DNA from 2 places in the Ensifer sp. 38_S197 genome. Region 1 is predicted to be linked to the other one. Evidence: predicted binding sites of a transcription regulator. Region 1 holds the regulator's gene; the other holds the start of a gene.
What was found. The regulator LexA, encoded in region 1, represses DNA repair genes until DNA is damaged. The targets are predictions, from matches to a motif close to TGTTCNNNNTGTGTTCNG.
Positions count from the first base shown of each region.

Region 2: a site for LexA is predicted at 4,273-4,290, ahead of AC1Z3V_RS16235 (ImuA family protein). Genes of this name have one in related genera too.

Region 1 covers NZ_JBXOVZ010000002.1:2,694,547-2,705,785, forward strand. The annotation lists gene AC1Z3V_RS26145 (class I SAM-dependent methyltransferase) at 1-530, opposite strand, end outside; gene AC1Z3V_RS26150 (cryptochrome/photolyase family protein) at 624-2,072, opposite strand; tRNA gene AC1Z3V_RS26155 (tRNA-Asn) at 2,167-2,241, opposite strand; gene AC1Z3V_RS26160 (hypothetical protein) at 2,401-2,694, shown strand; gene AC1Z3V_RS26165 (thermonuclease family protein) at 2,958-3,614, shown strand; tRNA gene AC1Z3V_RS26170 (tRNA-Cys) at 3,768-3,841, shown strand; gene AC1Z3V_RS26175 (hypothetical protein) at 4,061-4,393, shown strand; gene lexA (transcriptional repressor LexA) at 4,487-5,212, opposite strand; gene AC1Z3V_RS26185 (hypothetical protein) at 5,557-5,853, opposite strand; tRNA gene AC1Z3V_RS26190 (tRNA-Ser) at 6,156-6,245, opposite strand; gene AC1Z3V_RS26195 (septal ring lytic transglycosylase RlpA family protein) at 6,559-7,599, shown strand; gene AC1Z3V_RS26200 (D-alanyl-D-alanine carboxypeptidase family protein) at 7,657-8,817, shown strand; gene tmk (dTMP kinase) at 9,034-9,717, shown strand; gene AC1Z3V_RS26210 (DNA polymerase III subunit delta') at 9,714-10,745, shown strand; gene AC1Z3V_RS26215 (pyrophosphatase) at 10,740-11,045, opposite strand; gene metG (methionine--tRNA ligase) at 11,223-11,239, shown strand, end outside.
Region 2 covers NZ_JBXOVZ010000002.1:615,297-626,535, reverse strand. The annotation lists gene AC1Z3V_RS16275 (AAA family ATPase) at 1-90, opposite strand, end outside; gene AC1Z3V_RS16270 (RidA family protein) at 369-749, opposite strand; gene leuD (3-isopropylmalate dehydratase small subunit) at 760-1,365, opposite strand; gene AC1Z3V_RS16260 (VOC family protein) at 1,517-1,948, opposite strand; gene AC1Z3V_RS16255 (hypothetical protein) at 2,168-2,422, opposite strand; gene AC1Z3V_RS16250 (HpcH/HpaI aldolase/citrate lyase family protein) at 2,548-3,453, shown strand; gene AC1Z3V_RS16245 (DUF1737 domain-containing protein) at 3,450-3,656, shown strand; gene AC1Z3V_RS16240 (metallopeptidase family protein) at 3,708-4,142, opposite strand; gene AC1Z3V_RS16235 (ImuA family protein) at 4,313-5,266, shown strand; gene AC1Z3V_RS16230 (Y-family DNA polymerase) at 5,307-6,734, shown strand; gene AC1Z3V_RS16225 (error-prone DNA polymerase) at 6,731-10,090, shown strand; gene AC1Z3V_RS16220 ((2Fe-2S)-binding protein) at 10,413-10,724, shown strand; gene bfr (bacterioferritin) at 10,690-11,181, shown strand.

The sequences.
Region 1 (11,239 bases):
TAGAGCGCCGACGAATAGGTCATGCTCGGATCCAGCCATTCGCTGTAGAAGGCATTGCCGAGGTCGTAGTGAGCGGAAATGTTGCGGCGCGCGCCGGACTTCGTATTCGCATTGCGCCAATGCAGGAAGTTTTCGACAAGCTGTAGCAGGCCGCGCGCCCGGTTCGGGAAATGCGCTCCGATCTCGGCGTTTACGAGGAAGAGCTCGAGAAAGGCTCCTACATCGGGGCTGTCCCAATCGCCGTCGATGTAGCTTTCCGCCGCGCCGATCGTGCCGCCTGTTACTGCCCGTTTCGGCAGGTTCCAGTTGTTCAAGGTGAGGATCGCGCTTGGGCCCGCTCTCTTGCCTCTGATCACCAGCTTGCGGCCATCGGGGGCGGAGAGCATCAGCGTCCCGATCCGAAGATGCACCAGTGCGTTCAACACCATCCGTGCCTTCAGCGGAAAATCACGCAACACCGTTGCCAGATTGCCGGAGGAAAGCTCTTCCGCGCCGTCGAATGCGGCAAAGTCGGCTTCCGGACCACGCATACACCATCCCCTCAGCGGTTGCATCCGTAAGGAGAGCCTAGCGGCAATCGGCCGAGACGCCAACTGTGGAATTCTACCGGGGGCTTGTATCCGTCACGGTTCTCTCGGCGCGCTTGCGATCTCGCCGAAGGCTGCGAGCGCCCGTTCCCGCGCACTGGCGTGGTCGACGATCGGATTTGGATAGGTCGTGCCGAGTTCGATGCCAGCCGCTGCCAGGACGGCGGCAGGAGCGGAAAAGGGGCGATGGAGATAGCGCCGATCGAGCCGCCCGAGTTCCGGCACGAAGCGCCTCACATAGGCTCCGTCCGGGTCGAACTTTTCGCCTTGGAGAACAGGATTGAAGATCCGGAAGAACGGCGCCGCGTCGGCGCCCGATCCCGCGACCCATTGCCAGCTTGCCGCGTTGTTGGCCGGATCGGCATCGACCAGTGTGTCGCGAAACCATTGCTCGCCTTTCCGCCAGTCGATCAGCAGGTCCTTGATCAGGAACGAGGCGGCGATCATGCGCACGCGATTGTGCATGTAGCCATGTTGCCAGAGCTGGCGCATGCCGGCATCGACGATCGGGAAGCCGGTCAAACCCTTCGTCCAGCGGGTGAAATCGTCCTCACGGTCGAGCCAGCGGAAATGGTCGAACCGGCGATCGAGGTTGCGGTGCGGGAGTTCCGGATAGTGAAACAACAGATGGTAGGAGAACTCGCGCCAGCCGATTTCCTTACGAAACGTGGCAACGCCTTCACCGTCCGCGATCTGCATTCCCTGCGTCGCGTGCCAGACCTGCGCCGGCGAGATCTCTCCGAAAGCGAGGTGAGGCGAGAGCAGGGATGTGCCGTCGGTGCCCGGGAAGTCGCGGCGAACCTTATAGTCTGCCAGCTTCTCGTCGATAAATTCGTGGAGGCGCGCAACGGCACCCTGCTCGCCCGGCGTCCATATCTCGCTGAATGTGGCTGCCCAGTTGGGCTTCTTCGGTAGCAGCGCCCAGTCACTGAGTGTTTCCGATTCCGGCCAGATCCCCGGTTTCGCGACATGTCGTGGTTCATCGACGGGCGGCGAGGGGACGATTTTGGATTCGAGCGCACGCCAAAATGGCGTGAAGACGCGGTAAGGGCCGCCTGTCGTCGTCAGCAGGCGCATAGGCTCGTGCAGCAGTTGCCCGGGAAAGCTCTCCGCGATGATTCCCCTGGCGGCGAGTGCTTTTTTCAGGGACGTATCGACCGTGATGCCATTCGGATCATAGCGCCGGTTCCAATTGACGCGACTGGCGCCCGTGGTCTGCGCCACATCGCTGATGACATCCAGCGGGGCGCCGGAGCGGAAGATGAGTTGCGAGCCGTGGCGGCCGAGGCGGGCAGCTAAGGCCTCCAGCGAATGGTGCAGCCACCATCGCTGCGCCGCACCCAGTGGGCCGTTGCCGCTTTCATCCGGCTCCCGGATATAGAGCGGAATGACGGGGGCCTCAGCCGCCGCGGCCGCAAGGGCCCTGTTATCGGCAAGGCGCGGATCCTTGCGGAACCACACGATGATCGGCGCCGCCTTTGTCATAGGTACCGTCTAGAATGGGATTGATCACCCGGGGAACATAGGTGCAAAATGAAAAAGAGCCATTCGCATTTCTGCAAATGGCTCTCTTTGAAACTGGCTCCCCGGGCCGGATTCGAACCGGCGACCTATCGATTAACAGTCGAGTGCTCTACCGCTGAGCTACCAGGGATCATCCGCGCCGCTGTTTCGCTGTGCGCTTCAGAAGTGAGGCTGCTAATACGCATGCTTTTCTGATTTGCCAAGCGGTTTTTTCAAAAAAAATGACAAGTTCGGTTGCGAGGCTGTGGAGAAGCCCCCAATTGTGGGAAAAGACGCCGGATAGCGAATGATGAATAAAAACAGGAAGCAGACGCACTTCGGGATTGATCCGCAGACGCGCCAGATCGTGCTCGGCAAATGGCGCATCACGCTGCCGCAATCGCCGCTGCTGCGTATCCTGCTGGGCTCGCTGCTGGTGTTCTGCGGCTTTCTCGGCTTTCTGCCGGTGCTCGGCTTCTGGATGATACCGCTGGGCCTCATCGTTCTTTCGCACGATATCCCGTCCGTTCGCCGCCGCCGCCGTCGCTTGGCTGTCTGGTGGGCACGCTGGCGCGGACGCGCGAATTCCTCCAACGGCTCGTGACCCAAGAGCTGCCGCCCACTTTTTCGATAGATCGCGAAACATTTGATCGATCTGGATCGCAACCAGCCTGAGCGCTTCCCGCTTCTCCACCATTTGATTCCCACCGAACCAGCGAGCCCCTTGTTGAGGGAGGGCGCCGAAAACTTTTCGGCAACCCATCAAACGCATAATGCGGTCGCGAATCAGGATGGGGACGCATGGCCAAAGCCACTACGAAACGTCGAAGCCGGAATTCCGGTCGGAGCAGGGGTAAACAAGGTGGAATGGCACCGTGGTATCTGGCTGCGGCGCTGACCATTGGCGGCGTGGTCGCCTATGATCACCGCGCCGAATTGAAACACTGGCCGGTGGCATCGGACGTGCTGGCCTTCACATCGCGCCACGAATCGAAGCCGAAGCCCGTTCGCGCCGCTCAGAAAACGGACGAGCGTCCCGCCCAGCAAGTCGAGAGGCAGAAACCGAATCCGGTGACGAGAGTCGCGCTTGCCACGCCGGTGCCGTCCGTTGACGTCGGTGCAAAGGCGCCGACACCTGAAATGCGGCCGAACGAGGAAGTGAAGACGGCATCAATCCGCACGGATCAGTTTTATTTCTGCGGGATTCGCAACGACAATTGCGTGATCGACGGTGCCACCTTCCTGTACCGTGGCGAAACGATCCGCGTGGCAGACGTCGACGCACCGCGCATCCGCCAGGCGAGCTGCGACAAGGAGCGTTCGCGCGGCTTTTACGCCAAGCAGCGCCTGCGCGAACTGCTGAATGCGGGTGACTTCAAGCTGGAAGCGGCGAGCGGCCGTCCGGATGCCAAGTCCGGTGAAAAGCTGCGGCTGATCACCCGCGGCGACCAGTCCATCGGGCGCGTGCTCGTCAACGAAGGGCTGGTGCGGCCATGGACGGGGCACGCGACGCCCTGGTGCTGAAGCCAATCCGGGATGCGATCGGCGGAGCTTCGCGATCGCTCTGTGGAAAGTATCTATCTTGCAAATCGACGGCGCGTTTTTCGGAAAATGCCTCTTGCGGTTTTTCTGCAATCATTCTAAATCCGCGCCAACGCTCGGTTATCCGAGCTGTGAGGCCTCGTGGCGGAGTGGTGACGCAGAGGACTGCAAATCCTTGTACCCCGGTTCAATTCCGGGCGAGGCCTCCAAAAACTCTCACCTCATTCTCGTGTGAACAGACGTTCTGCCTCAGGGCAGAGCGATTGCATGATTGTTGCTTTGCCTCCACACGCCCGCGCAAGCCACGTTTTCTAGGTCTCGTTCGGATCTTATCGCTTCGGTGAAATCGGTAGAGGGGGAACGATGACTCCGCTGGCATCAGCCGCATCGGTAGCGTCCGTCATCATCAAACGGAGGCAATGGCATTTATGAAAGCGAAACTTGTCCTGACGGGACTGGCCCTCTTTGCTGCGACCGCTATCGAGGCGCGGGCAGAGGACCTGGTTTTCAAACTGAAGAACAACACGAGCGCGGTACTGACGAACTTTTACACGTCGCCCGTAGGCGTCAACGAGTGGGAGGACGATGTTTTCGGCCGGCAGGTGCTGAACCCCGGAGAAGACATGGAGATCACCATCGCCGACGGCCGGGATGTCTGCAAGTACGACATGCGCTTCGAGTTCGAAGAAGGCTCTGGCCTCGATACGACCGAAGATACCCAGGACCTCTGCGAACTCGGCGAATACACGATCCACGAATAAGCGGCGCGACGTCAGATCGTCGCAAACAGACAAAGGGCCTCGCCGCTGCTTACAGCGGCGAGGCCCTGTCAAACATCAGATTTTGTCCGGAGGTCAGTGGTAGCGGCGGATCAGTCCGACGAGCTTGCCCTGGATTTTCACCCGATCGGGCCCGAAAATCCGTGTCTCGTAGGCGGGATTTGCGGCTTCGAGCGCAATCGATGCGCCCTTGCGTCGGAAGCGCTTCAGCGTCGCTTCCTCGTCGTCCACGAGCGCCACGATAATATCGCCGGGATTGGCCGTGTTGCTATTGCGGATGATCACCGTGTCGCCGTCGAAGATGCCGGCTTCGATCATCGAGTCGCCCTTGACTTCGAGGGCGTAGTGTTCGCCGTTGCCGATCATGTCGAGCGGAACGGTGATGTCATGCGTGTTGTTCTGGATAGCCGAGATCGGCACACCGGCAGCGATGCGGCCCATCACAGGCACTGAAACCGAACTATTTTCGGCCATTGGCGCCGGCTTCGGCAGCGCGGCTGGAGGAGGTGCAGCCGGTTTGCCGAGGCTGCCCTCGATCACGCTCGGCGAGAAACCGCGGCGCGGCTGCTGCTGGCTGGATGCGTAGGCTTCCGGAAGCTTGATGACCTCGAGCGCACGGGCCCGGTTTGGCAGACGGCGAATGAACCCGCGTTCTTCGAGCGCCGTGATCAAGCGGTGAATGCCGGATTTCGACGCCAGGTCGAGCGCATCCTTCATTTCATCGAATGACGGCGGTACACCCGACTCCTTCATGCGTTCGTGAATGAACAGAAGCAATTCCTGTTGCTTGCGGGTCAGCATGGCACGTCGCTCCAGAGGCGTGAAACAAATCAAGAACAGACACTATCTGTTCCATATGTGTTCTGCAAGTGCCTAAAATTCCGTGAATTCAGGCAATTGGCGCGTCTGCGCCTGTCGATCGGTCACTTTTACGGGAGCAAAGCGGGTTTGGGCGATGAATACGTGCGAAATGGGGCCCGCGGCGTGGCACATCGCGAGGCCGTGGGTTTGATTCGAACGATTCGTGAGCGTTGTCGTGGAGCAGGCCAGGGGATGCGTTCAAGTGGAATCGTTGCAGCGGAAAGGTGCCCCGGAAACAAGGGTGCTAGAGCGACCTTGGTGCGTTCATCGGAACGCACGGCGCTTTAGGCCGGCTGCGTGGTCGAGCAGGCGTCTTCGAATTCCCTCACCGTCTCGGGGGTGTTGTCTTCGGGAAGCACGGCGTCCGCCGCATCGGTCGCGACAGGGGTGTCGCCGTCATAGACGAACGACTGGATGTAGAACGCGATCGCGCCCTTCCACACTTTGCGTCCGTCGATCTGATGGCAGGGAACGGCGGATTCGAAATCGGTCTGCAGTTCGTCAACCGTGGCGGCGCTGAGCTTGACGTCAGGCATATTGGGCGATGCGACTATCGAAGCGAGGAGCAGGGCGGCAAGCACGGTGATCGTCCACTTTGATGCAAGGGTGGGACTACGGGTCGGTTAACGATGTGAACCGCGCTTTCGTTCCGGAGTCCAGCAAGCCTGGCAATCACGCTGACGTGTTCAACAGCTCTTTGAGTGTAAGCTGTGACTGTTTTACGTCATGCAGCCGATGCAGAAAGGCGGAGAACGGAAGTTGCCGTGTCGGGATCGGTGCGGGCGTGGCTGATATCGAGGATCGGCACGTCTTTGCAGCAGCGGCGCTCACTATAGTGAGTGCTGCGACAACGATGCCGGCGCCAGCGCATTTTCAGTGGGAATGGCGGACAGGGTGGGATTCGAACCCACGGTACGGTCTCCCGTACGCTGGTTTTCAAGACCAGAGCCTTAAACCACTCGGCCACCTGTCCTTGCCTGAAGTTGGCGCTAATGGCCTACCGGGCACGGCGTTATTGCGCGAAGCCCTGTCGCTTTGCAAGATTTAACATGCATCGCCGAAAGATTTTCTCGGTGGCCGTGCCTGAGGGCGCAGGCCTGCTGCGCCGGCAACCATCTGTAAACCATAACGCATGAAATCCCGCGCTGATCTGTGGATGAGTTCGCATTTTTGCCTTGTTGCTGTCATGGTTCATCGACTGTTCCGTTTCGGGACGCCGAGATTTCCGCTGGGGGCATGAGCGGAAGGTTTCGAGTACGGCTTATTCGATCGATGTTGTGGGACAGATGACATCCAGTAAAAATGCGGCATATCTGGTCAAGGGATTGCGCCTTGCGGCGGTCCCCATGCTGTGCGTAACGCTTGCGGCCTGCGGATCCACGTCGAGCATCAAGAAGTCCAAGTCGCGCAGCAAGGAATACTTCGCCGAATCCGTTTATGGTGTGAAGGCGAGCCCGCGCGTTGCCAACGGAAACAATATTCCGAAGGGCGGCGGACGTTACCAGGTCGGCAAGGCCTATCAGGTCAAGGGCAAATGGTATCAGCCGAAGGAAGACTTCGGCTACAACAAGACCGGTGTCGCTTCCTGGTACGGCTCGGCATTTCACGGCCGGCTGACTGCCAACGGCGAGGTCTACGACAAGGCGCATCTGTCGGCCGCCCATCCGACGTTCCCTCTGCCGAGCTATGCGCGCGTCACCAACATGGAAAACGGCGCGTCGGTGATCGTGCGCGTCAACGACCGTGGCCCCTATGAATATGGCCGCATCATCGATGTCTCCTCGAAGACCGCCGATATGCTCGACATCAAGCGCAAGGGCAGCGCGCAGGTGCGCGTACAATATGTCGGCCGCGCGCCGCTCGAAGGCAACGACATGCCCTATCTGATGGCTTCTTATGTCCAGAAGGGCGAACGTGGCCCGAGCGTGATGCCGGAGGGCCAGATCGCGACCGGTGTGATGGTCGCATCGAACGAGCCGTTCCGCAATCAGAGCCTTGGCACGCTCACCGTTCCCGCAAAGGCTTCGCTCGACGTCGGCGAACCGGTGACGGCACTTGCCGCGCCTGTGCCGCAGTTCGCCCAGCCGCAGTCGCTGAATGAGTTCGTGATGCTCCCGGAGATCGGCCCGATCCCGCGCGAGCGGCCGGAATTCATCCCGATGCCCGACGGCAACGCGGCCTACGCGGCAGCCTATTACGAAGTTCGCGTCAGCGACGCCGAGTCGCCGTTTGAAGCGATCATGGCAGACAAGAAGCAGCTTACCCCCCAGGTGATTGTCGATTACGCGAAGCACCAGAAAGCAAGCGGTTCTGTCCGACAACCGTAAGCGGCGTTGTGCCAAAATGACCACGCTGCTATGGCCAAGGGGAAACGGGAGTTTCCCATGCGCATGAAGATGTTTTCGGCGGTGTTTTTCGGTGGTGTGTTGTTTGCTGGCGCCGTACTTGCGCAGACGCCGACGCCTGCCTTCGATACCAAGGCAAAGCAGATCCTGCTGGTCGATGCCGAAACCGGCACCGTGCTCTTCTCGCGTGCCGAAAACCAGCCGATTCCGCCGGCATCACTCGCCAAATTGATGACGATGGAAGTCGTGGCTGAGGCTCTCGGCAAGGGCGAACTTTCCGCCGAAACCACCTTCGAGGTGTCCGAGCATGCCTGGCGTACCGGTGGTGCCCCGGCCGGCACCTCGACGATGTTTGCCGCATTGAAATCCCGCATCCGCGTCGCCGACCTGTTGCAAGGCGTGGCGGTGCAGCTTGCCAATGATGCCTGCATCATCCTTGCCGAGGGCATGACCGGCAACGAGGCCGCTTTTGCCGAGCGCATGACGGCGCGCGCTCGCGAGCTCGGCATGCCGGTTGCGACGTTCCGCAACGCCACGGGGCTGCCTGATCCCGGCAACCAGATCACGATGAGCGAACTGGTAACGCTCATGCGGCATCTCCATGAGGCCCATCCGGATCTCTACCGGCTCTATTCGCAGCCGGAGTTTGAGTGGAACAAGATCCTGCAACGCAACAAGAACCCGCTGATCTCGGCCAATATCGGTGTGGACGGACTGGCGACCGGTTTTGCCGAAGGCTTCGGTTTCTCCCTGGCCGCCTCGCTGCAGCGCGGCGGCCGCCGGGTCTATCTCGCCATGGGCGGTCTCGAAACCGACAAGGAGCGCATCGAGGAGAGCCGCAGGGTGCTCGATTGGGCGATGACCGCCTTCGAGAAGAAGCGGATTTTTGCCGATGGGGAAGCGATTGGCGAAGCGGCCGTCTATGGCGGCGATGCGTCTCACGTCCCCCTGGTGGCGGGCGGTCCCGTCGACGTGCTGTTACCAGTCGACAACCCGGAACGGCTGACGGCACGGATCGTCTATAGGTGGCCCTTGCGTGCACCGGTGGCGGCTGGAACGGAGGTCGGCGTCGTCAAATTGTGGAATGGCGAGAAACTGCTGCGCGAAGTGCCGGTCAAGACCGCCAGCGCCGTGGGGCAGGGCACGTTGACCAGCCGCGCTCTCGATGCGCTGCAGGAGCTGCTGTTCTTCTGGATTTAGTCGCCCTATCTGCGGTGAGCCTGTTCCTGCCAATTCATCGCCGCCTGACGGTTTCGCACCGCGGACCAATCGGCTAAACAGGGCCGGAGCGGGATGAGGAAAAGCGTGTGCGGTTTTCCGCCCGCATCCCGGTCTAACTTATGAGAACCGGTCATGATGATTGGGTCGATTCGACCCAATCATCATGACCGGGGTCGCATGCCGATATGGGAAAGCATGGTGTCGCTGAAAAAAGGTCTGTTCGTAACATTCGAGGGCGGGGAGGGTGCCGGCAAGTCGACGCAGCTCCGCCTTCTGGCCGAATCCCTGCGCGCTCACGGCTACGAGGTGCTGACGACGCGCGAGCCTGGGGGATCGCCCGGCGCCGAAGCGGTCCGCCACGTGCTGCTTTCGGGGGCGGCGGAGGCCTTCGGGGTTAAGATGGAAGCGATTCTCTTTGCCGCGGCCCGCAGCGACCACGTCGAAGAGGTCATCCGCCCGGCGCTCGAACAGGGCACGATCGTGCTTTGCGACCGCTTCATGGATTCCTCGCGCGTCTATCAAGGGATCACCGGCAATCTCGAACAAAGCTTCGTCGAAAGCCTCGAGCGCGTGGCGATCAACGGCGTCGTGCCGGATCTGACCGTGATTTTCGATCTGCCGGCCAGCATCGGCCTCGAACGGGCGCAGCGGCGCGCCGGCGACGACAATCCCGACCGTTTCGAGAAGGAGCAACTGGAGACGCACGAAAAACGGCGGGAGGCCTTTCTCGATATCGCCAGGCGCGATGCCGAGCGATGCCGGGTGGTCGACGCGACGCAACCCGTCGAGGCCATCGCCGCCGAGGTGCTTTCGCTCGTGGAGTCGCTGCTGCCGCACGGTAACGGCGCCGACGCTGCGACCGAGGAAGTCGTGTCATGAGCGCGGAAAGAGCCGGCGTCCTGGATGGCGCCATCGCGCCCGCCGAGAACAATCGGCTATTCGGCCATGAACAGGCGGAAAGCTTCCTGGCGCAGAGCTACCGCTCCGGCAAGGGACACCACGCGATCCTGATCGAGGGGCCGGAGGGGATCGGCAAGGCGACGCTCGCCTTCCGCTTTGCGCACCACATTCTGAAACATCCCGAACCCGCTGAAGCGCCTGCCGCGCTTTCCGATCCCGATCCGTCTTCCGCCATCGGGCGGCAGCTTGCCTCGGGTGCCTCGCACAATCTGCTGCACCTGACGCGGCCGATCGATGAAAAGACGGGCAGGGCGAAGGGCGCGATCACGGTCGACGAGGTTCGGCGCGCCGGCAAGTTCTTCAGCCAGACGTCCGGTACGGGCAACTGGCGGATCGTCATCATCGACCCGGCCGACGACCTCAACCGCAATGCTGCCAATGCCATCCTGAAGATACTCGAGGAGCCGCCGCGCCGCTCGCTTTTCCTGGTGCTGACGCATGCGCCTGGAAAATTGCTGCCGACGATCCGCTCGCGCTGCCTGCCGCTACGGCTGAAGCCGCTCGACGCCGTTCCGCTCCGCCAGGCACTGGCTCATCTCGGATTCGATCTCGAGGGCGAGAATGCCGAGCGCATCGTCGCGGCCGCCAATGGCAGCGTCGCCGAAGCGCTGAAGCTGATCAATTATGGAGGGCTGGAGATTGCCGCGACCTTCGATGGGATCCTCGCAGGGCAGGGCCCGGCGGTCCGCAAGGACATGCACAAGCTGGCGGACGTGCTCTCGGGCAAGGACAGCGAAACGATCTTCGAGTTTTTCCAGGCGCTCGCCAGCGACCGCATCATGCGCGACGCGCGCGAGGCCGCGATTGCCGGAGACATCATGCGCGCCGAGCGCTTCGCGCGGCTATCGGCCTCCGTGACCGAGCGCCTGACGGTCAGCGACGCCTACAATCTCGACCGCAAGCAAACCATCCTGTCGCTGCTCGACGACATGAAGGCGGCGCTATAGCGTCGCCTGGAAGCGCCATTTGCGCTCGATTGCCGCCTGCAGGTCAAGCTTGTGGTGGTGGGCGAAGAGCAGGACATGCCCGAGCAGGTCAGCGGTCTCATCGGCCATCAGGACCTTGAGTTCCTCCGTTGATTTTCCGTGACGCCGGCCACGACCGCTAAGCTTGTTCCAGACCTGGGTCAACTCCCCAAGTTCCTCCTGCATCTTCAGGATGAACCAATCGGAATCGCGCTCGATCCCGTGCGCGCCGGCATAGCCGGCAGAGGCGGTTTCAAATTGGCTGCCAAGTCGCTCCAGCATGACTCACCCTCTTCTTTCTGTTTCCGTTTTGTTCTAGTCGGCGCGTGCGGATTGCGCAAGGTTTTCGGCGTCGGCGGGATCTCTCCGGCAGGCCTTTTCACGGATCGCATGTTTCTTCCTTTAAGCGTATGCGCTAAGAGCGTGCGTAGCTTAATCCGAGATAGATCGAATCCGCCTATGAGAGACACGTCCCC
Region 2 (11,239 bases), 2.1 Mb from region 1:
GAGCAGCGGCCGCTCCAGCCGGATCGCAGCATTGACGGCGATCATCAGGTCCTTGTCGGCGATATAGTCGGCGGTGCCTTCGAATTGCATGGTCGTCTTCCGGTTCAGCATAGGTCTAGTGGAATGAATTTGACATTTGAGTCCCGTTTTCCGCACGCGCTCAACTCAAATGTCAAATTCGAAAATTCCACTATCATCATAGTGTTACTCGTGGTCCTCAAGATTCCGACATTTGCTCTCGAGGGCGCTGAGATCGCATGCAAATGTCGGAATCAGACCACTAGCAAAGCGATGCCTATGGACTATCGCATATTGGCTTAATTCGGAATCGATTTGAGAGGAGATGGTGCGAGCAGAGGGGCTCGGCGTCAGCCGCGAAGGGCGGTGACTTCGATCTCGATCAGCATTTCCGGGCGGATCAGGTCGCAGACGATCATGGTTGCGGCCGGCCGGATCTCGCCGAAGACTTCGCCGAAGATGGGGAACACCCGATCGGCGAAGCTGGCATCGGTGACGTAATAGTGATTGCGCACCACGTCGGAAAGCGAAAAGCCCGCTTCCTTCAGCGCGCCCTCGATCGTCCTGAGGCAATTGCGCGCCTGCTCCTCCACCGTCTCGGGCATGGTCATGGTGGCATAGTCGTAGCCGGTCGTGCCGGAGACGAAGCACCAGTCGCCCATCGCGACGGCACGCGAATAGCCTGCCGTCTTTTCGAAGGGCGAACCGGAGGAGATGAGCTTGCGCGCCATGTCGCCCGCTTTAGGCCCAGGGACGCGAGGCGCCGACCGACTTCTCAAAACTGTCGATGGCGGTCGCCTTCTCCAGCGTCAGGCCGATATCGTCGAGGCCGTTCAGCAGGCAGTGGCGCTTGAAGGCGTCGATCTCGAACTTGATCGAACCGCCGTCCGGACCGGTGATTTCCTGGGATTCCAGGTCGACCGAAAGGATGGCGTTGGAGCCGCGCGAAGCATCGTCCATCAGCTTGTCGAGGTCGGCCTGGCTGACGACGATCGGCAGAATGCCGTTCTTGAAACAGTTGTTGTAGAAGATATCGGCAAAGGACGTGGAGATCACGCAGCGGATGCCGAAGTCGAGCAGGGCCCAGGGGGCATGTTCGCGCGAGGAGCCGCAGCCGAAGTTGTCGCCGGCAACGAGGATCTTGGCGTTCTGATAGGCGGGCTTGTTGAGCACGAAGTCCGGATTGACCGAGCCATCCTCGTTGTAGCGGGCTTCGGCGAAGAGGCCCTTGCCAAGGCCGGTGCGCTTGATCGTCTTCAGGTAATCCTTCGGAATGATCATGTCCGTGTCGATGTTGACGACGGGGAGGGGTGCTGCGACGCCGGTGAGCTTGACGAATTTTTCCATAACTTCAGGCCTTCGATTTCAGAAGAATGTTGCGTAGCGTTTAGAGCAGTTCTACGCAGAAATGAAGGAAAATCTGTCCAACACGCGTCGTCGGGCGGGTGAAAATGCCCGCCCGCCCAAAGTTCCGTCCGGATTTCGTCGCCGGTAAGGGTCAGCCTGCTTTCACCGGGCTGTTCATTGCCCAGAGAACGCCGAAGGGATCGCGAACCTGACCATAGCGGTCGCCCCAGAACATCACCTCGACCGGCGTCACCACTTCCGCGCCGGCGGCGACCGCGCGGTCCCACCAGGCATCGATGTCGTCGACGGTGAGCGTCAGGGTGAAGGCCTGCGGCTTTTCGAGCGGATGGCCGTATTCCGGATAGGCATCGGCCAGCATCAGCGAGCTGCCGTTGATGTAGAGATGGATGTGCATCGTCCGGCCCTGCTCGTCCACCGGATGCCGGTTGACCTCCTTGGCGCCGAAAGCCCGCGTGTAGAATTCGGCCGCCTTCACGGCGCCATCGACCTGAAGATAGGGCAGAAGACCGTTCAGAACCGGTGCCGGCTTCTTCGTTTCAGTTTGCTGCGTTTCGATGTCCATGTCGTTCTCCATTCTGTTCGAAGAGCCAGGACCGTGCTGGCCTGTCTCAAGGACGGGGATAACGCGCCCGATCCGACATGGGGATGGAAAAAATTTCGCAGTCAAAATTTCGCAGTTTGGGGAGCTATGATCTTTTGCAGGAAGCAATGGTCGGCGAGCCGATCATCGATCGGCCCGATTCCGGATCACAGCCTGAGGATCGATCCCGATCGCTGGGGATCAGAGGTCGATGATCGTGCCGCGACCGTCGTTCCAGATGCGCATCTCGCGCTGGCCAGGGGCGGCGCCTGCGGCGGCCGGACGCGCCGTGGCGCGGGCTGGCTTGAGGTTCAGACGGGCGGCAATGGCGCTGCCGATCACGACGACGGCGGCGATGCCGGCCAGTGCCAGCGCCAGCGAAGCGGTCAGAACAAAGGCCGCGAACGTGATGGTCAAGGCTGCGGCCGTAAAGAGGACAGAGCGAATGCTTTGCATAATCGTTACCTTTCTGGTTGCGATGTGGTGGTTTGCAGCTCCGCTTGCAAGGGGTGGCTCTTATGAAAGGGTGCGGCGGTTCGCCTCGTCTTGCGGAACGAAGGAAAGGCGGGCACAACTGAAACATGAACAAATCGATCGAACATCACCCCATGCGCCTGCGCCGCTCGGTGCTCTCGGTGCCGGCCGACAATGCCCGTGCACTTGCCAAAGTCGCTGAACTCGCGACGGACGCCGCGATCTTCGATCTCGAGGATGCGGTGGCGCCCGAGCGCAAGGTGGAAGCGCGCGAGGCGCTGGTGCAGTTTCTGACGGCGAGCCGGCCGGATTGCGAAATCGTCATCCGCATCAATGCGATCGGCTCCGACTTCGGCCAAGGTGACCTCGCTGCGGCACTTTCTGCCAACCCCGACGCCATTCTGCTGCCGAAGGTCGAAAGCCCGGCGGATATCCAGGCGGCGGCCGACTGGCTTACCGAGAACGATGCGCCGGAGACGCTGCGTCTCTGGGCGATGATCGAGACGCCGCGTGGCGTCATCAACGCGCCTGTTATCGCCGAGACCGGCCGCACCTTCGGCGGACGGCTCGATTGCTTCGTCGTCGGCCTCAACGATCTGCGCAAGGAGACCGGCGTGCCGGATCGTCCAGGCCGGCCCTTTCTCGTCCCCTGGCTGATGCAGATCCTGCTGGCGGCGCGGGGTGGCGGGCTCGACGTCATCGACGCCGTGTTCAACGACTTCCGCGATGTTGATGGTTTCGACGAGGAATGCCGGCAGGGCCGCGACATGGGCTATGACGGCAAGATGCTGATCCATCCGGCCCAGATCGGCCCGGCGAACGAGCGCTTCGGCGTGGAGCAGATCGCCGTCGACGAGGCGCGCGCGATCATCGCCGCCTTCGCGGCTCCGGAAAACACCGGCAAGGGCGTCATCAATCTTAATGGGCGCATGGTCGAGCGGCTGCACCTCGACCAGGCCATGGCGCTTGCCACCAAGGCGGACCTTATCGAGAAACGAAAGGCAAGATCTTGAAACTCTACCGCTTCCTGACCGGCCCCGACGACGCCTCCTTCTGCCACAAGGTGACGGCGGCGCTGAACCAGGGCTGGAGCCTGCACGGCTCACCCACCTATGCCTTCAATGCGGATACGCAGCACATGCAGTGTGGCCAGGCGGTGGTCAAGGAGGTCGAGGGCAAGGATTACACCCCGGATATCAAGTTGTCGGAGCAGTAGACGGGCCGTCCCGCGCGTTTGCCCTCCGCTTCACACTTTCCCGGAATTGCTTTAGCCGCCGACGTGCTCGACGCTGGCTTCGATCCGTTCCATGTCGTCGTCGGAAAGGCCGAAATGGTGGCCGATCTCGTGGATCAGGACATGGGTGATGATGTCGCCCAGCATCTCCTCGTTCTCTGCCCAATAATCGATGATCGGACGGCGATAGAGCGTGATCCGGTTGGGGAACTGACCGGTTTCCATGGTGAAGCGTTCGCCGATGCCGCGGCCTTCGAAGAGGCCGAGCAGGTCGAAGGGCGTTTCCAGCGCCATGTCCTCGAAAACATCGTCGCTCGGGAAGTCGGCGACCTCGATGATGAGGTCGGTTGTCAGCTGACGGAACTCCTGTGGCAGGTGGCCATAGGCTTCCAGCGCGAGCTGTTCGAAAGTGGTAAGCGTCGGTGCGTGGCGTTCCCGCCAATCATCGGTGTGGTCAATGCGGGCCATAGGCACTCCTTGTTGCCCTCCATATAGCGATTTTGCCTTTGTTTTTCGAGTGTTGAATTCCGCAGACATAAGGGCAGGAATAAATTCTTAGAATTGGCTGTTGACTCATTTAGCAAGCTCTGGAATCAATTAGAACATAACATGAACATTTATGATGGGAGTTGACCGTCATGGCCGACAAAGCCGTGCAGCGGGAGACGGTACTTTCGCTCCGAGAGACCATAGCCAGGATCGAAAACCGTCGACTTCCGGGCGTCGTGCGCGCCGCCAAGGCGGCTGACCCCGGCGGCTTCCGTCAGCGCGAGGAAGATGAATCCGGCCGCAAGGCGCTTACGCTCGGGGTTCCGGATCTGGACGCGCTTCTCGAAGGCGGCCTGCCGCTCGAAGGCATGACGGAAATCCGCAATGCCGAGACGCGTGATGCTGGTGCTGCCGCCGGTTTTGCCGCCGCACTCGGTGTGCTCTGCCAGCAGGCGCGCCTGGAAAAGGGCGAGCCGGCAGCTCCCGTTCTCTGGATCAGCCAATCGCTGGCCTCCAACGAAGCGGGCATGCCCTATGGGCTTGGTCTGAAAGCTTACGGGCTCGATGTCCGCGGCCTCGTCTTCAGCCTGCCACGCACGGTGAAGGATGCGCTCTGGATCGCTGAAGCCGCGCTTTCCGTTCCAAGCTTCTGTGCCATCATCCTGGAAATTCGCGGCAATCCTGCTGCCCTTGCTCTCAGCGAAAGCCGGCGCCTGCATGTCCGCTCACGGGCGGGCCACGTTCCTCTTCTGCTCCTGCGCCAGTCCGGACACGAGGAGGCCAGCAGCGCCTTCTTTCGCCTCCTCGTCGAGCCGGCGCCGGCGCGTGAGCGCCCTCTACCGGATGGATCGATGCTTCGCGGCAGCATCGGCCATCCCGTCTTTCACGTCATTGCCGAGAAGAGCAGGGCTCCTGCGCCGCTCGGCTTCTTCCTGGAGTGGAATCCCCATGACCGCCGCCTTTACCCCGTCGAGCCCCTACCAGCCGCTGCTGCGGCAGATCCAGAACCAGCGCATTCTGTCGCTCGCCTTTCCGCATCTTCCGGCCGATCGGGTCGCCCGCAAGCGCTGGGGGAACTCGTGGCTTTCCCGCGGGCGTCCTGAGCATCCGCCCGTCGTCTTCGCCGACAAGGTGAAGAGTGCGATGCGTCTCGTCGCGCTCGACGGTTATGCCGAGAAGCGTGGGTTTCACATTGGCCAGGGGGTTGCCGAGGCTCGGGCCATGTGTCCCGAGATCGACGTGCTGCCGGCCGATCCCGCCGCTGACCGGGCTCTGCTCGAGGGCCTTGCCGATTGGTGTTGCCGCTATACGCCGCTGGTCGCGCTCGATGGCGACAGCGGCCTCTTTCTCGACATCACCGGCTGCGCCCATCTTCTCGGTGGGGAAAAGGCGCTTCTCGACGATCTGCTCGCCCGCCTTTTCCATCTGGGGGTCGAGGCCTGTGCGGCGATCTCCTCCTCGGCCGGGCTTTCCTGGGCGGTGGCGCGCTTCGGGTCCGAAGGCATCATTGCCCCGGATGAGGCCGCACGGGTGCTGGCGCCGCTGCCGATGGCGGCGCTCCGGCTGCCGCGGGAGACGATCGAAACGCTTGGCCGGGTTGGGCTCAAGCAGGTCGGCGACATCCTCGAAGCGCCGCGCGCGCCGCTTGCCCGCCGGTTCGGCGCGATCCTGCTTCTGCGCCTTGATCAGGCGCTCGGGCGGGAGGACGAACCTTTGTCGCCACGGCTGCCCGTCGCCGCCCTTTCGGTCGAGCGCCGTCTCGGCGAACCGGTCCAGGGCGAAGACGATATTTTAGGCCTGACGGAAGAGCTGGCGGTGCGGCTGAAGCCGGAACTGGAAAAGCGTGGGGAAGGCGGGCGGCTGTTCGAGCTTCTGCTCTTTCGCGTCGACGGCGCGGTTTTCCGCATCGCCGCCGGCACATCCTCGCCGCTCAACGAGCCGCTGCGTGTCGCCGGTCTTTTCCGCGAGCGGCTGCAGGCGGTGCATGAGGATCTCGACGCCGGCTTCGGCTTCGAAATCCTCAGGCTCTCGGTTCCGAAGAGCGAAAAATACGAGGTGATGCAGGAGGATTTTTCCGGCACGCCGGATCGCGAGCGGCCGCTTGCGGCCTTTGCCGATCGGGTCATGGCGCGGTTCGGTGCGGAAAGCCTGCTGGTGCCGGCTCTCGCAGAAAGCCATGTGCCGGAGCGGGCAGCGACTTTCCGCCCGCTCACGGATCTGGCGCTGATCAGCAAGGCTGAGGAGCCGGTGGAAAACATGCCCGCGACCCTGCTTGCCGCCGCGGCCCGGCCACAGCGGCTCTTTCCAAGCCCCGAGCCGGTGGAGGCCGTGGCCGAGGTGCCGGAGGGGCCGCCGAGAAGCTTCCGCTGGCGCCGCACGTTGCATCGCATCGCGCGCGCCGAAGGGCCGGAACGGATTGCCGGCGAATGGTGGCTCGATGGCGAGCCGGCGATGGAGCGCGATTATTTCCGGGTGGAAGATGAGCGCGGCCGGCGGTTCTGGCTGTTTCGCGAGGGTCATTACGGGGCTGCCGCCCCGCCCCGCTGGTTCATGCATGGAGTCTTCGCATGAGCGGCGCTACCCCCTATTTCGAGATCGGCGCCTGGTCGAATTTTTCCTTCCTCGAAGGCGCCTCCCATCCGGGCGAGATGGTCGTTGCGGCAAGCCGCCTCGGCATTGGTGGCCTTGGTATTGCCGACCGCAATACGGTGGCAGGGGTGGTGCGCGCCCATGCACAGGCCAAGGTGGAGAAATATGCCTTCCAGCCCGGCGCACGGCTCTCCTTTGCCGAAGATCTGCCTGACGTGCTTGCCTACCCCTTAAATCGCCGCGGCTGGGGCAATCTCTGCCGGATGCTGAGCGCCGGAAACCTGCGCGCCAAGAAGGGCACCTGCACGCTCTACGAAGCCGATCTCGTCGAATGGGGCGAGGACCTCTTGCTTGTCGTGCTGCCGGATCCGGTGATCGGCGCGCCGGAGGCAACCCTGCTTGCCGATTTCCTCAAGCGGCTGAAACCACATTTTGCCGATCGGCTCTATCTGGCGCTGGTGCCGCGTTATGACGGCTTCGACCAGCTTGCCTTTGCCGGGCTTGCGACCATCGCCCGCCATGCGGCGGTCAAGCCCGTCGCCACCAACAGTCCGCTGTTTCATGTCGCCGCCCGGCGGCCGCTCGCCGATGTCGTCACTGCCATCCGCGAACATGTGACGATCGCGTCGGCCGGCTACCGGCTGCACGCCAATGCCGAACGGCATCTGAAGACACCTGAGGAAATGGCGCGCATCTTCCGCGACTATCCGGAAGCGATCGCCAATACCGGGCATTTCTTTGGGAGGTTGAAGTTCTCGCTGTCGGAACTCGAATATCAATATCCGGATGAAAGCATTCCGGGCGAGACGCCGACTGAGACCCTGCGGCGGCTGACGATGGAGGGAGCGCGCGAGCGGTATCCTGAAGGCATTCCCGATAAGGTTTCAACGCAGATCGAGTACGAGCTCGAGCTGATCGCGGGCAAACGCTACGAGCCCTATTTCCTGACGGTGCGCAACATCATGCAGTTTGCGCGCAGCGTTCATATCCTGTGTCAGGGCCGCGGGTCGGCGGCGAACTCCACCGTCTGTTATTGCCTGGGCATTACCGAGGTCGATCCATGTGAGACCACCCTACTCTTCGATCGCTTCCTCTCGACCGAGCGGGACGAGCCGCCGGACATCGACGTCGATTTCGAGCATGAGAAGCGGGAAGAGGTGATCCAGCACATCTACCGCACCTATGGCAAGGAACATGCAGGGCTGACGGCCGCCGTCATCAGTTACCGGGCGCGCTCGGCCGGCCGGGAGACCGCCAAGGCCTTCGGCTTTTCCGAGGACGTGCAATCGGCGCTCGCTGGCTCGGTCTGGGGCTGGTCGGTCGCCGATCTTTCCGAGCGTGAGGCGCAGGCTGCCGGTCTCGACACGAAGGACCCGACGACGGTGAAGGTGCTCGATTATGCCACCGAGCTGATGAGCTTCCCGCGCCATCTTTCCCAGCATGTCGGCGGCTTCGTCATCACCCGCGACCGGCTCGACGAGGTGGTGCCGATCATGAACACGGCAATGCCCGACCGCTACATGATCGAGTGGGACAAGGACGATCTCGACACGCTGAAGATCCTGAAGATCGACGTGCTGGCGCTTGGCATGCTCACCTGCATCGCCCGGGCCTTCGCGCTTCTCGACCGGCATTACGGGGAGAAGAAAACGCTGCACCAGCTCTTCAAGGATGACCAGAAGGCCGTTTACGACATGATCTGCCGGGCCGATACGATCGGTGTCTTCCAGATCGAAAGCCGGGCGCAGATGAGCATGCTGCCGCGGTTGAAGCCCAGGAAATTTTACGATCTCGTCATCGAGGTGGCGATCGTCCGGCCGGGGCCGATCCAGGGCAACATGGTGCACCCCTATCTGAAGCGACGGGAGCAGCATGCTCGGAAGATCCCCATCGAATATCCGAGTCCTGAACTGGAGGTGGTTCTGGAGCGAACGCTCGGCGTGCCGCTCTTCCAGGAGCAGGCGATGCAGATCGCCATCACCGCCGCCGGTTTCTCGCCCAGCGAGGCCGATCAGTTGCGGCGGGCGATGGCGACCTTCAAGCGCACCGGCACCATCCATACCTTCCACGAGAAGATGATCGAAGGCATGGTCAGGAACAACTATCCGCGCGATTTTGCCGAGCGCTGCTTCAAGCAGATCGAAGGTTTCGGCGAATATGGCTTTCCCGAGAGCCATGCCGCATCCTTTGCGCTTTTGGTTTATGTCTCCTCCTGGCTCAAGACCTATTATCCCGATGTCTTCTGCGCGGCGCTCCTGAACTCGCAGCCGATGGGTTTCTACGCGCCCGGGCAATTGGTGCGCGATGCGCGAGAACATGGGGTCCGGATACGGCCCGTCGACATCAACCATTCGGTCTGGGATGCGGACCTTGAAGAAGGAGAGCTCGACAAGGGGGCCATCGAGCCGCGCCATCGCGAGATGGAGAACGTGATCAAGACCGACAAGACGATGCGCCTCGGCTTCAACTCGATCAAGGGCCTGAACGAAAAGGAGATGGAGGATAAGCTCGTTGCCAACCGCGGCGCCGGCTACCGGACAGTCCGCGATCTCTGGCTGCGCTCCGGTCTTCCCCGCTCCGTGCTCGAAAGGCTTGCGGACGCGGATGCCTTCCGCTCGATCGGGCTCGATCGGCGCAAGGCGCTCTGGGCGGTAAAGGCCTTGGACGAAAAGAGTGCCGCCGAACGATTGCCGCTCTTCGACCGGGCGGCGAAGGAAGAGTTACGGCCGGAACCGGCGATGATCCTGCCGGAGATGCTGCCGGGCGAGCAGGTCATCAACGACTATCGCTATCTCTCCTTCTCGCTCAAGGCGCATCCGGTCTCCTTCCTGCGGGCGGCGCTTTCCGAGCAGGGCATCGTCACCAGCCGCACGCTTGCGACGGCCCCGGTCGGGCGGCGGATAACGGTCGCCGGGCTGGTGCTCGTCCGCCAGCGCCCGGGCTCCGCCAAGGGCGTGATCTTCATGACGATCGAGGACGAGACCGGCGTCGCCAATGCGATCGTCTGGCCGAAGGTATTTGCGACCTATCGGCCGGTGGTCATGGGTGCGCGCCTCGTCAAGATCCGCGGCCGGCTGCAGCGCGAAAGCAGCGTCATCCATGTGGTCGCCGAACATATCGAGGACATCACGCCGATGCTGGGACTGCTGCGTGCAGAGGTGAGGCGGTTCGGCGCGAACGACCGTGCCGATGAAGCGCTGAGACCGACCGGCGACGCGCGCGAGAAGAAAGCGCAGGGCGATCTGCGCCCGGCGATCGCGCGGCGTTCCGGCGGCAGTCCGGAGCAAACGACGGCCGAGGTGGCGGACGTGATGCCGAAGGGGCGCAATTTCCATTGAGGGCAGGGCTCGGACCCCAGCTACCGCAAAGGCAGCCGGATGGGCTTTCCGGTAAAATGAGCAGGTCATCTTGGCGCGCTCGGCGAAGCGGTCCGATGGTGTGTAAAAATGTCGCAGAAGGCGTGCGGCATAATCGACCTAAGGTCTGCAAGAATAGTCGTTCGTATTTCTCTAAAATTTTGAAAAGACGGAGCTTTTCATCAAGATTAGAGTCGTTCTAATCGACCTGCAACTTCCGCTCGCGGAGTTTTTAGTTGACACTAAATGTCCTGTTTTGCTTTATGCGCTGATACAGGGCGTTGCGTACGACAGGCGAGACGAAATGCTGGTTTGCAGCTGCAATTTCATCACGGAAAAAGAGATCGAGGACACGATTGTCGGCCTCCTCGACGAGGACTGTTGGCAGCTGATCGTGCCGGCGAAAGTCTATCACGCGATGGAAAAGCGCGGCCGTTGCTGCGGCTGCTTCCCCAATGTCGTCGACATCATCATCCGCACCACCGAGCAATATCACGCGCACCGCGACTCGACGGACGCCGAGATATTTGATTTCATGACCCGCCTCAGACAATTCCACGAAGAGAACCGGAGGGCGGACATTGAAAGGCGACAAAAAGGTCATCGAGCAGCTTAACGAGGCGCTCTATCTCGAACTCGGTGCCGTCAACCAGTACTGGTTGCACTACCGTCTCCTCGAAGACTGGGGTTACACGCTTCTCGCAAAGAAGGAGCGCGCGGAATCCATCGAGGAGATGCAGCATGCCGACAAGCTCGTCGCGCGCATCATCTTCCTTGAAGGCCACCCCAACCTGCAGACGGTTGCGCCGCTGCGCATCGGCCAGAACGTCAAGGAAGTGCTGAAGGCTGACCTCGCCGGCGAATACGACGCCCGCACCGCCTACAAGAAATCACGCGACATCTGTCACGCCGCCGGGGACTATGTCTCCATGAAGCTCTTCGAAGAACTGCTCGCCGACGAAGAGGGCCACATCGACTTCCTCGAAACCCAGCTCGATCTGCTCGACAAGATCGGTGAAGAAAAATACGGCCAGCTCAACGCCGCACCGGCCAACGAGGCCGAAGCCGACTGAGTTCGGCGCAGCTTTCCAAAGACAAGGGCCGGCGACATCGCCGGCCTTTTTCGTCTGC